Regions from separate parts of the Streptomyces sp. NBC_01006 genome, predicted to be linked through region 2. Evidence: riboswitches for the same ligand, from Rfam matches in the RefSeq annotation. Region 2 holds a riboswitch; the other holds the start of a gene.
What was found. A riboswitch is a leader RNA that binds a small molecule or an ion and turns the genes downstream of it on or off. The one in region 2 is predicted to bind cyclic di-AMP.
Positions count from the first base shown of each region.

Region 1: linked by a shared signal. The riboswitch ahead of OG509_RS15595 (transglycosylase family protein) and the one ahead of OG509_RS28080 (M23 family metallopeptidase) in region 2 are both predicted to bind cyclic di-AMP.

Region 1 covers NZ_CP108700.1:3,451,594-3,456,452, forward strand. The annotation lists gene eno (phosphopyruvate hydratase) at 1-1,104, opposite strand, end outside; gene OG509_RS15595 (transglycosylase family protein) at 1,425-2,129, opposite strand; cyclic di-AMP (ydaO/yuaA leader) riboswitch at 2,132-2,302, opposite strand; gene OG509_RS15600 (transglycosylase family protein) at 2,585-3,622, opposite strand; gene OG509_RS15605 (cytochrome P450) at 3,725-4,859, opposite strand, start outside.
Region 2 covers NZ_CP108700.1:6,132,821-6,137,679, reverse strand. The annotation lists gene OG509_RS28095 (GNAT family N-acetyltransferase) at 1-165, opposite strand, end outside; gene OG509_RS28090 (HPr family phosphocarrier protein) at 350-631, shown strand; gene OG509_RS28085 (GntR family transcriptional regulator) at 816-1,481, opposite strand; gene OG509_RS28080 (M23 family metallopeptidase) at 1,638-2,432, opposite strand; cyclic di-AMP (ydaO/yuaA leader) riboswitch at 2,445-2,604, opposite strand; gene OG509_RS28075 (M16 family metallopeptidase) at 2,789-4,156, opposite strand; gene OG509_RS28070 (M16 family metallopeptidase) at 4,177-4,859, opposite strand, start outside.

The DNA of each region.
Region 1 (4,859 bases), 2.7 Mb from region 2:
ACCGGAGCGGTGCGACATCATGCACTTGAAGCCGTTGCGCTGGGCCATCTCGACGGCGTCGAGGGTCTCGGTCAGCGAACCGATCTGGTTCACCTTCACGAGCAGGGCGTTCGCGGAGCCCTCCTCGATACCGCGGGCCAGGCGCTCCGGGTTGGTGACGAAGAGGTCGTCGCCGACGATCTGGACCTTGGCGCCGAGGCGGTCGGTGATGACCTTCCAGCCGGCCCAGTCGTCCTCGTACAGCGGGTCCTCGATGGAGACGAGCGGGTACGCGGAGACGAGCTCCTCGTAGTACTCGGTCATCTCGGCGGCCGAGCGGGACTGGCCCTCGAACTCGTACTTGCCGTCCTTGTAGAACTCGGACGCGGCGACGTCGAGCGCGAGCGCGATGTCCTTGCCCGGGGTGTAGCCGGCCTGCTTGATGGCCTCGACGATGAGGTCGAGCGCGGCGCGGTTGGACTCCAGGTTCGGGGCGAAGCCGCCCTCGTCGCCCAAGCCGGTGGAGAGGCCCTTGGTGTGCAGGACCTTCTTGAGGGTGTGGTAGACCTCGGCACCCCAGCGCAGCGCCTCGGAGAAGGACTCCGCGCCGATCGGGGCGATCATGAACTCCTGGATGTCCACGTTGGAGTCGGCGTGCGACCCGCCGTTCAGGATGTTCATCATCGGAACGGGCAGCAGGTGCGCGTTCGGGCCGCCGAGGTAGCGGAAGAGCGGAAGGTCCGAGGCCTCCGCCGCGGCGTGCGCGACGGCGAGGGACACGCCGAGGATGGCGTTGGCGCCGAGCGAGCCCTTGTTGTCGGTGGCGTCCAGGTCGAACATGGCCTGGTCGATCAGGCGCTGCTCGGTGGCGTCGTAGCCGACGAGCTCCGGGCCGATCTGCTCGATGACCGCGAGGACGGCCTTCTCGACACCCTTGCCCATGTAGCGGTTGGGGTCACCGTCGCGGAGCTCAATGGCCTCGAAGGCACCGGTGGAGGCGCCGGACGGAACTGCAGCACGGCCGGTGCTGCCATCGTCGAGGCCCACCTCGACCTCGACCGTGGGGTTGCCTCGGGAGTCCAGGATTTCCCGGGCTACGACGACGTCGATGGACGGCACGAGCATCTCCTTCTGGGATGTGACGCTGGGTGTGCGGTGGCGTGTCGGGCCGTGGGACGGCCCCGCCGACTAGAGCCTAACCGCCTCCGGGCACTCGGTCGGCCGACCGCCCGCCTCCTGGGACGAAAAAGGGCCCGAATACCCGCCTTCCGGGACATAGGGCTCTCGCCTGACGGCACATCGGAGCGGACCGGGGCCGGTCACGGGCCGGTCCGGAGCCGGTCCGGGCCCGGGAAACGCCGCCGCCCGGCGCGTGAGGGGAAGACGCGCCGGGCGGTCGGGCTGCCGCGGCGCCGCACGGGCGGCCGCGGTTGTTACTGCAGGATTCAGCTGAGCTTCAGCTTCTGACCCGGGAAGATCAGGTCGGCGTCCGAGACGATGTCCTTGTTGAGCTCGAAGAGCTTCTCCCAGCCACCCTTGACGCCGTTGGCCTCGGCGATGGTGCCCAGGGTGTCGCCGGACTTGACCTCGTACGAGCCGTTGCCGGTCTTCGGGGCCGGGGCCTCGGAGCGCTCGGAGCGGGTGACCGGGGCGGGGGTCTCGCGCTTCGTCTCCTTCTTCGGCTCGGTCTTCTTCGGCTGGGTCTTCTTGGTCTCGGTCTTCGTCTCCGTCTTCTTCGGGGTGTCGGTCGTACCACCACCGGTGTAAGAGGAGTTGGAGAGGCCGACGCCGCAGGACGGCCACGCGCCCTTGCCCTGGCCCTTGAGGACCTTCTCGGCGATGGCTATCTGCTGCGACTTGGAGGCCTGGTTGGCCTGCGCGGCGTACGCCTTGCCGCCGTACGCGGCCCACGTGGAGGACGAGAACTGCAGGCCGCCGTAGTAGCCGTTGCCCGTGTTGATGGACCAGTTGCCACCGGACTCGCACTGCGCGACGCGGTCCCACTCGGAACCGGTGGCGGCGGAGGCCGAGCCGGCCGCCATCAGGGGGGCGGCGACGGCGACACCGGCGACGCCGGCGAGCGTGACGATGCGAGCGGTCCGCTCGATGGCGGTGGCGCGACGGTGCTTGCCCTTGCCGGAATTCAGCATGGAGTTCTCCTCACCGACGCCTGCGAGGTGAGCTGTCGGGTTCGGGCTGATGAGTGCCCGGCCGTGCGACTGGCGCACGACTTAACCCCTAGCCGGTTCCCCGGCCGTCTCTCAACGGCCGCTCCCGGCGCCTACCTTGGTTCCCCCGCTCCTGCCTTCGGCGCTTGACGCGACGAGTGTTTCCTCCGTCCGCCGGCAGGATTCGGCGATGCGGTCGAAGGAGCCCGCGGTGGCGGGCGACTCAGAAGGTAGACAGGTCTCTCCCCGATGTTCAACGAGGAACACCGGGGAGAAACGGCCCCTACTTGCGCCCCCCTCATGGGCGTTTGCGCAGGTGAGGACGGGGTTTGCGGAAGGCTCCAGGCGGGACACGCCAGTTGACCTGAAGAGACACATGTCTCACTTGCAGATAACGGACATTCAGCCTTTTACGGGTGTCCGAAGTGCCGCTATTTCTAACTTAGATCCAGATTCTGACCGGGCTTGATCAGGTTGGCGTCATTGCCGATGACCTGCTCGTTGGCCTGGTAGAGCGCGTTCCAGCCGCCCTTGACCCCCTTGGCAGACGCGATGGTCGCCAGGCTGTCGCCCGCCTGGACCGTGTACGAGGGCTCCGACGCCGCGTCAGACCTGACGGGCACCTCAAGAGCGGGCGTACCACGGTGCTTGCCGGTGCCGGAGGGGTCCGGGATGCCGGCCGGGTCGGTGGTGGCGCCCGGAAGGCCCGGGGCCGACGGGGCGGTAGGGGCGGTCGGGTCGGCCGGGTTGACCGGAGCCTTCGGGTCCGTCGGGCTGCCGGGCGTGGTCGGGCTCCCCGGGGCCGTCGGGTCGGCGGGCGCCGTCGGGGTGCCCGGGGTCGTCGGGTCGCCCGGGAGCACCGGGGCGCTCGGCGAGGTGGACGGCGCGTCCGGATCGGGCATGACGGGCAGTCCGCTGTTCGGCGCGAGCGGCGCCGGCGGAATCGTGAAGACCGGGTCCGGAGCCGGGGTCGGGGCACCGAAGTCCCGCGCCTTCGCGCCGGAGCCGCCGGCCGGGACCGAGTCGTCGGGGCGCGAGGCGCTCGGGGCGATCGGGCCGAGCGTGCCGGGCAGGCCCGGGTCCACGGCGGCCGCGGGGCCGTGCTGGGTCAGTCCGGCCGACTCCGAGCAGTGCCCGAAGGCCTGGGCGCCCTGGGTGCCCAGCACGCGCTCGGCGACGGCGATCTGCTGCGAGCGGCTCGCGAGGTCGGGGCGCGCGGCGAATTCGAGGCCGCCCGATGCGTTCCACTGTTCCTGCGTGAACGAAAGTCCGCCGTAGGACCCGCTGCCGGAGTTGGCGCTCCAGGAGCCGCCGCTCTCGCACTCGGCGACCTTGTCCCACGTGGAGGTGTCTGCTGCGCTCGCGCCGGTGGCGGCGAGCAGCGGCAGGGCCAACGCGGAACCGGTGACCCCGGCGGTGACGACTATCGCGGGTACCTGGCGGGGGCGTCTGTGGCGGCCGTTCCCGGAACGCATGAGCTGCACCTTTCGCATAACGGCTGGGTAACGGCAGAACCTAGCCTTCTTAGCACGTCAGTAACAACTCTTGACGGGGGCTGACTTACGGTCAGGGAGCGTTCAGGGGTTTCGGGGTGTGAACTTGACGGGAAGAGTTCGCAGGCCACGCATGATCAGACCCCCGCGCCAGCGAAGCTCGTTGGGCGGAACTGCGAGTTCCAGATCAGGTAGACGCGTCAGCAAAGTCGCAAGCGCCGTCTGTCCCTCAAGTCGTGCGAGCGGAGCACCCAGGCAGTAGTGGATGCCGTGCCCGTATCCGAGGTGCTGGTTGTCGGTGCGGGAGAGGTCGAGGGTGTCCGGATCGGCGAACCGCTCGGGGTCCCGGTCGGCCGCGGCGAGGACGACGAGCACCGGATCGCCGGCCGCGACGTCCTGGCCGCCGAGGGTCAGCGGCTCGGTGGCGAACCGCCAGGTGGCCAGCTCCACGGGCCCGTCGTAGCGCAGCAGTTCCTCGATGCCGGTCTCCAGCAGGCCGCTCTCGCCGGCGGCGAGGGAGTCCTGGAGGCGGGTGCGCTGACCGGGGTTCATGAAGAGGGAGTGGACGCCGTTGCCGATGAGGTTGACGGTCGTCTCAAATCCGGCAAACAGCAAGATGAAGGCCATTGCCGTGGCCTCGGCCTCGGTCAGGTGGTCACCATGGTCGCTCGCGCGGATCAGGTCCGAAATCAGGTCATTGCCCAGATCATCCCGTTTACGGTGGATGAGTTCACCGAGATAGGTCCGCATCTGCTTCACGGAACGGGCGACCCCGCCGCGCGGGCCGCCGCCGTGCCGGATCATCATCCCGGCCCAGTCGCGGAAGTCGTCCTGGTCCTCGCGCGGTACGCCGAGCATCTCGCAGATGGCGTAGATGGGGAGCGGGAAGGCGAACTCGTGGATGAGGTCCGCTTCCCCCCTGCTCGCGAACTGCTCGATGAGGTGGTCGGTCAGCTCCTGCACCCGCGGGGTGAACTCGGCCACCCTGCGCGGGGTGAACGCCTTCGACACCAGCCGCCGCAGCCGCGTGTGGTCCGGCGGGTCGATGTTGAGCAAATGCGTCATCAGCTCCGCCTTGCGCTCCCCCGGGATCCCGGTCTTGCCCTTGGCGTGCGCCGGCTCCGCGTGGTGCGCCGGGTTCTTGCTGAGCCGCTGGTCGGCGAGGGCCTGGCGGGCGTCGGCGTACCGGGTGACCAGCCAGGCCTCGACCCCGCTCGGG
Region 2 (4,859 bases):
GAAGAAGCGGTAGTACTTCGACTCGTCGGAGACCTGCTCGTAGAAGCTGACCAGCCGGCCCGCGTCCTCCGTGGTGATCGGCCGGATCCGGGCGGTGCCGCCGTCGCGCAGGACGACGTCCGCTTCCCAGTGGGCCGGGTACGAAGGGTCCGACGCGGTGGTCATGCGGCGATCTTAAGGCCAGGACTGGCCGAATCGCCCCTGCGCGGCGCACGCGGCAGGCATGGGCAAACCAGTGCAAGCTGGGGTAGGTCGAACGGCGGTGGATCCGGGCCGAAGGTCGGTCTGAGCATGAGGGGCGTCGTGAGAGACTGGTCTAGACAACCGTAAGAACCTGAAGGGCATCACCATGGCAGAGCGCCGCGTCAACGTCGGCTGGGCCGAGGGCCTGCACGCTCGTCCCGCCTCGATCTTCGTCCGCGCGACGACCGCTTCCGGCGTCCCGGTGACCATCGCGAAGGCCGACGGGAACCCCGTCAACGCCGCGTCCATGCTCGCGGTGCTGGGCCTGGGTGCGCAGGGCGGCGAGGAGATCGTCCTGGCGTCCGACGCCGAGGGCGCCGAGGCGGCGCTGGACCGCCTCGCGAAGCTGGTCGCCGAGGGTCTCGACGAGCTCCCCGAGACCGTCTGACCCTTCGGGTTCACCCCGAGCACACGAAGAAGCCGCGGCCACCACCGGTAATCCGGTGGCCGCGGCTTCTTCGTTCTCCCGGAGCCGGGTGAGCCTTTTCGGGAATTCATCGCACACGCGCAGGACGAGATCCCATACCGCGCGAATTCAGCCGCGGCCCTCACTCTTTAATACGCGGCTTTTGTTAATGCGGACCGCTCGCCGTGTTTACGGCATGTTGCGAAGTCCTCACCCGCAGCCGGTGCGCCCCGGCCGCGCGGTCCGCGTGGATCGCGGTCAGCGCCCGGGCCCGCTCGGCGTCCCCTCGGGCGACCGCGTCCACGATCGCGCCGTGCTCCGCCCACGAGTCCACCGGTCGGGCCGGCGCCTCCACGGCGTACATCCAGGCGACCTTGTGCCGCATCTGCGTGAGCAGCACGATCAGCCCGGGGCTGCCGGAGGCCTGGGCGAGGGTCTCGTGGAACCAGCCGCCCAGGGACCGCAGGTCCTCCCCCTGGCCCCGCCTGGCCCGCTCCTGGCCGAGCCTGACCAGCCCGCGCAGTACCTTGAGGTGGCCCTCGGTACGCCGCCGGGCTGCGCGCGCGGCCGCCAGCGGCTCCAGCAGCAGCCGCAGCTCCAGGAGATCGGCCGCCTCCTGCTCGGTGGGCTCCGCGACGCAGGCGCCCGCGTGCCGCCGGGTGGTGACGAAGCCCTCGGACTCCAGGGTCCGCAGTGCCTCGCGGACGGGGACGCGGGAGACCCCGTACCGGCGGGCCAGCTGTTCCTCCGTCAGCCGGGCGCCCGGCTCGAAGACCCCGGAGACGATGTCTTCGCGGATTGCCGTGCATACCGCGTGCGCAGGAATACGCAAGTCCGGACCTCCGCCTATTACCGAATGCCGACTGTCGTACGGGGACTCTATTGCACCGGGCGATAAATTCCGAGCGCGGGCGGGAATGGCAGATGTTTACGGCCAACACGAAGGCCCCGGCTCGGGGAGCCGGGGCCTTCGGTGAAGTGCTGCGGGTCAGACGTTGACGCCGTGCTGGCGCAGGTACGCGACCGGGTCGATGTCCGAGCCGTACTGGGCGCCGGTACGGGCCTCGAAGTGCAGGTGCGGGCCGCTGGAGTTGCCGGTGGAGCCCGACAGGCCGATCTGCTGGCCGGCGGTGACCTGGTCGCCGACGGAGACGCTCAGCGAGGACATGTGGCCGTACTGCGTGTACGTGCCGTCGGCGTGCTTGATGACGACGTTGTTGCCGTACGCGCCGCCCCAGCCGGCCTCGACCACGGTGCCGATGCCGACCGCGTGCACCGTGGTGCCGGAGGCCGCGTGGAAGTCGATGCCGGTGTGGCTGCCGGAGGACCACATGCCGCCGCCAGCGTGCCACTGGGTGCTGATGTAGGACTCGTCGACGGGGGCGACGAAGGTGTTGAGGCGCTTGCGCTCCTCCTCGCGGGCGGCGCGCTCGGCGGCGTCGCGCTCGGCCTTCGCCTTCTCCTCGGCCTTCTGCTTGGCCTCGGCGGCGCGCGCCTTCGCGTCGGCCTCCGCCTTCGCCTTGAGGGCCGCGGCCTCGGCCGCGTGCTCCTGGGCGTCGGCCTGGGCCTCGATCTGGCCCGGGAGGTCCTCGGCCGTCACGACGGCGTTCAGGCCGGTGTCCTCCATGGAGGGGGCCTTGTCCGTCGCGGCGAACGCCGGGCCTGCGAGGGAGCCGACGACACCGGTGGTGGCGAGGGCGGCTATGCCGGCGTAACCGGCGGTCTTGCGGCTCAGACGACTGGAACCACGGTGCTTACCGGCGGCACGACTGCCAAACGCCATGAAGGGGTTGATCCTTTCCTTCCTTCTCGCCTACCGGGTTAGCTGACGGGTTCGGAGCAGGAAGGTCTCCTACGGGCCCCCTCTGACGAGGCGGTCCGATTCACCCCAGGGACACATGTGGGTCCCCGGCTCCCCAGGCTCGCGCCTGACGGGGACTCGGCGATCGCTGCCCGGTGCCGCGGATGCGGCGCGTACAACTGACGGACAGCACGGCCGACGCTAGGCGGATCATCAGTCAATCGCCAAACAGACACGCGTTTTTGTTGCATACGCCACACCCCATACGAGCAACCTCTTCACGAAACAGACAAAAGGGGCCCCGGCGGACAAGCCGCCGGAGCCCCTTGGAATGTCCGTCAGTTGGTGACGACGGTGACCTCACCGATCCCGAGCGCCCGCACCGGCTCCTCGATCTGCGCGGCGTCGCCCACCAGGACCGTGACCAGGCGGTCCACCGGGAAGGCGGCCAGGACGGCCGAAGTCGCCTCCACCGTGCCCGTTTGGGCCAGCTGCGCGTACAACTGCGCCTGGTAGTCGTCCGGAAGCTCCTGCTCGACCTGGTCGGCGAGCGTGCCGGCGACGGCCGCGGCCGTCTCGAACTTCAGCGGGGCCACGCCCACCAAGTTCTGCACCGCCACGTCCCGTTCGGCGTCGGTCAGGCCGCCCTCCGCCAGGGTGCGGAGCACCTTCCAGAGGTCTTCGAGCGCCGGGCCGGTGTTGGGGGTGTCCACGGAGCCGCTGATGGCGAGCATCGAGGCGCCCTTGCCGTCGGCCGTGGAGCGCAGCACCTGGCCGAAGGCGCGCACGCCGTACGTGTAGCCCTTCTCCTCGCGCAGCACCTTGTCCAGGCGCGAGGTGAGGGTGCCGCCCAGGCAGTACGTGCCGAGCACCTGCGCCGCCCAGACCCGGTCGTGCCGGTCCGGCCCGATCCGGCCGATGAGCAGCTGCGTCTGGACCGCGCCGGGCCGGTCCACGATGACCACGCGGCCGGTGTCGTCGGCGGTGACCGGCGGGACCGGGAGGGGCTCGGCGGAGTTGCCGGTCCAGGTGCCCAGGGTGTCCCCCAGGACGGCGTCCAGGTCGATCCCGGTCAGGTCGCCGACGACCACCGCGGTGGCGGTGGCGGGGCGTACGTGGGCCTCGTAGAAGGCGCGTACGGCCGCGGAGTCGATCCGGGCGACCGTCTCCTCGGTGCCCTGGCGCGGCCGGGACATCCGCAGGGTCGGCGGGAAGAGCTGCCTGGAGAGCTCCTTGGCGGCCCGGCGCTGCGGGTTGGCCAGCTCGTGCGGGATCTCGTCGAGCCGGTTGCGCACCAGCCGGTCGACCTCGCTGTCGGCGAAGGCGGGTGCGCGCAGCGCCTCGGCGAGCAGGCTCAGGGCCTTGGCCAGCCGGGAGGCCGGGACCTCCAGGGAGACCCGCAGGCCCGGGTGGTCGGCGTGCGCGTCGAGCGTGGCGCCGCAGCGCTCCAGCTCGGCCGCGAACTCCTCGGCGGAGTGCTTGTCGGTGCCCTCGGACAACGCGCGGGCCATGATGGTCGCCACGCCGTCCAGGCCCTGCGGCTCGGCGTCCAGCGGGGCGGCGAGGTTGACCTCGACGGCGACGACCTGCTGACCGGGCCGGTGGCAGCGCAGCACGGTCAGGCCGTTGGGCAGCGAGCCGCGCTCGGGGGCCGGGAAGGCCCACGGCCGGGCCTGGCCGGCCTGGGGCTGCGGGTGGAAGGTCATCGTGACGGCTGCGGTGTCGCTCACTGCTCCGCCCCTTCGTTCTCGTCGTTCTCGTCGCTCTCACCGTTCTCGCCGGCTTCTGCCGGGAGCGGCTCGTACACCAGCACCGCGCGGTTGTCGGGGCGCAGTCGGGCCGCGGCCACGGCCTGCACCTCCTCCGCGGTGATGTCGAGGACGCGCCCGACCGCGCTGAGCGCCAGCTGCGGGTCGCCGAACAGCACCGCGAAGCGGCACAGTTCGTCGGCGCGCCCGGCCACCGTGCTCAGCCGGTCCAGCCACTCGCGCTCCAGCTGCGCCTGGGCGCGCTCCATCTCCTCGGCGGTCGGGCCCTCGGCGGCGAACCGCGCGAGCTCCTCGTCGACGGCCGCCTCGATGGCGGGCACCTCGACGCCGCTGGAGGTCTTCACGTCCAGCCAGCCCAGCGAGGGCGCACCGGCGAGCCGCAGCATGCCGAAGCCGGCCGCGACGGCGCTCTGGTCGCGCCGCACCAGGCGGTTGTGGAGCCGGGAGGACTCGCCTCCGCCCAGCACGGTCAGCGCCACGTCGGCGGCGTCGCACTCGCGGGTGCCGTCGTGCGGGAGCCGGTAGGCGGCCATCAGCGCACGGGCCGGGACCTCCTCGACGATCTCCTCGCGCAGCTCGCTGCCCATGATCTCGGGCAGCGAGCCGTCGCGCGGCGGCTGCTTGCCGTCGTGCCCGGGGA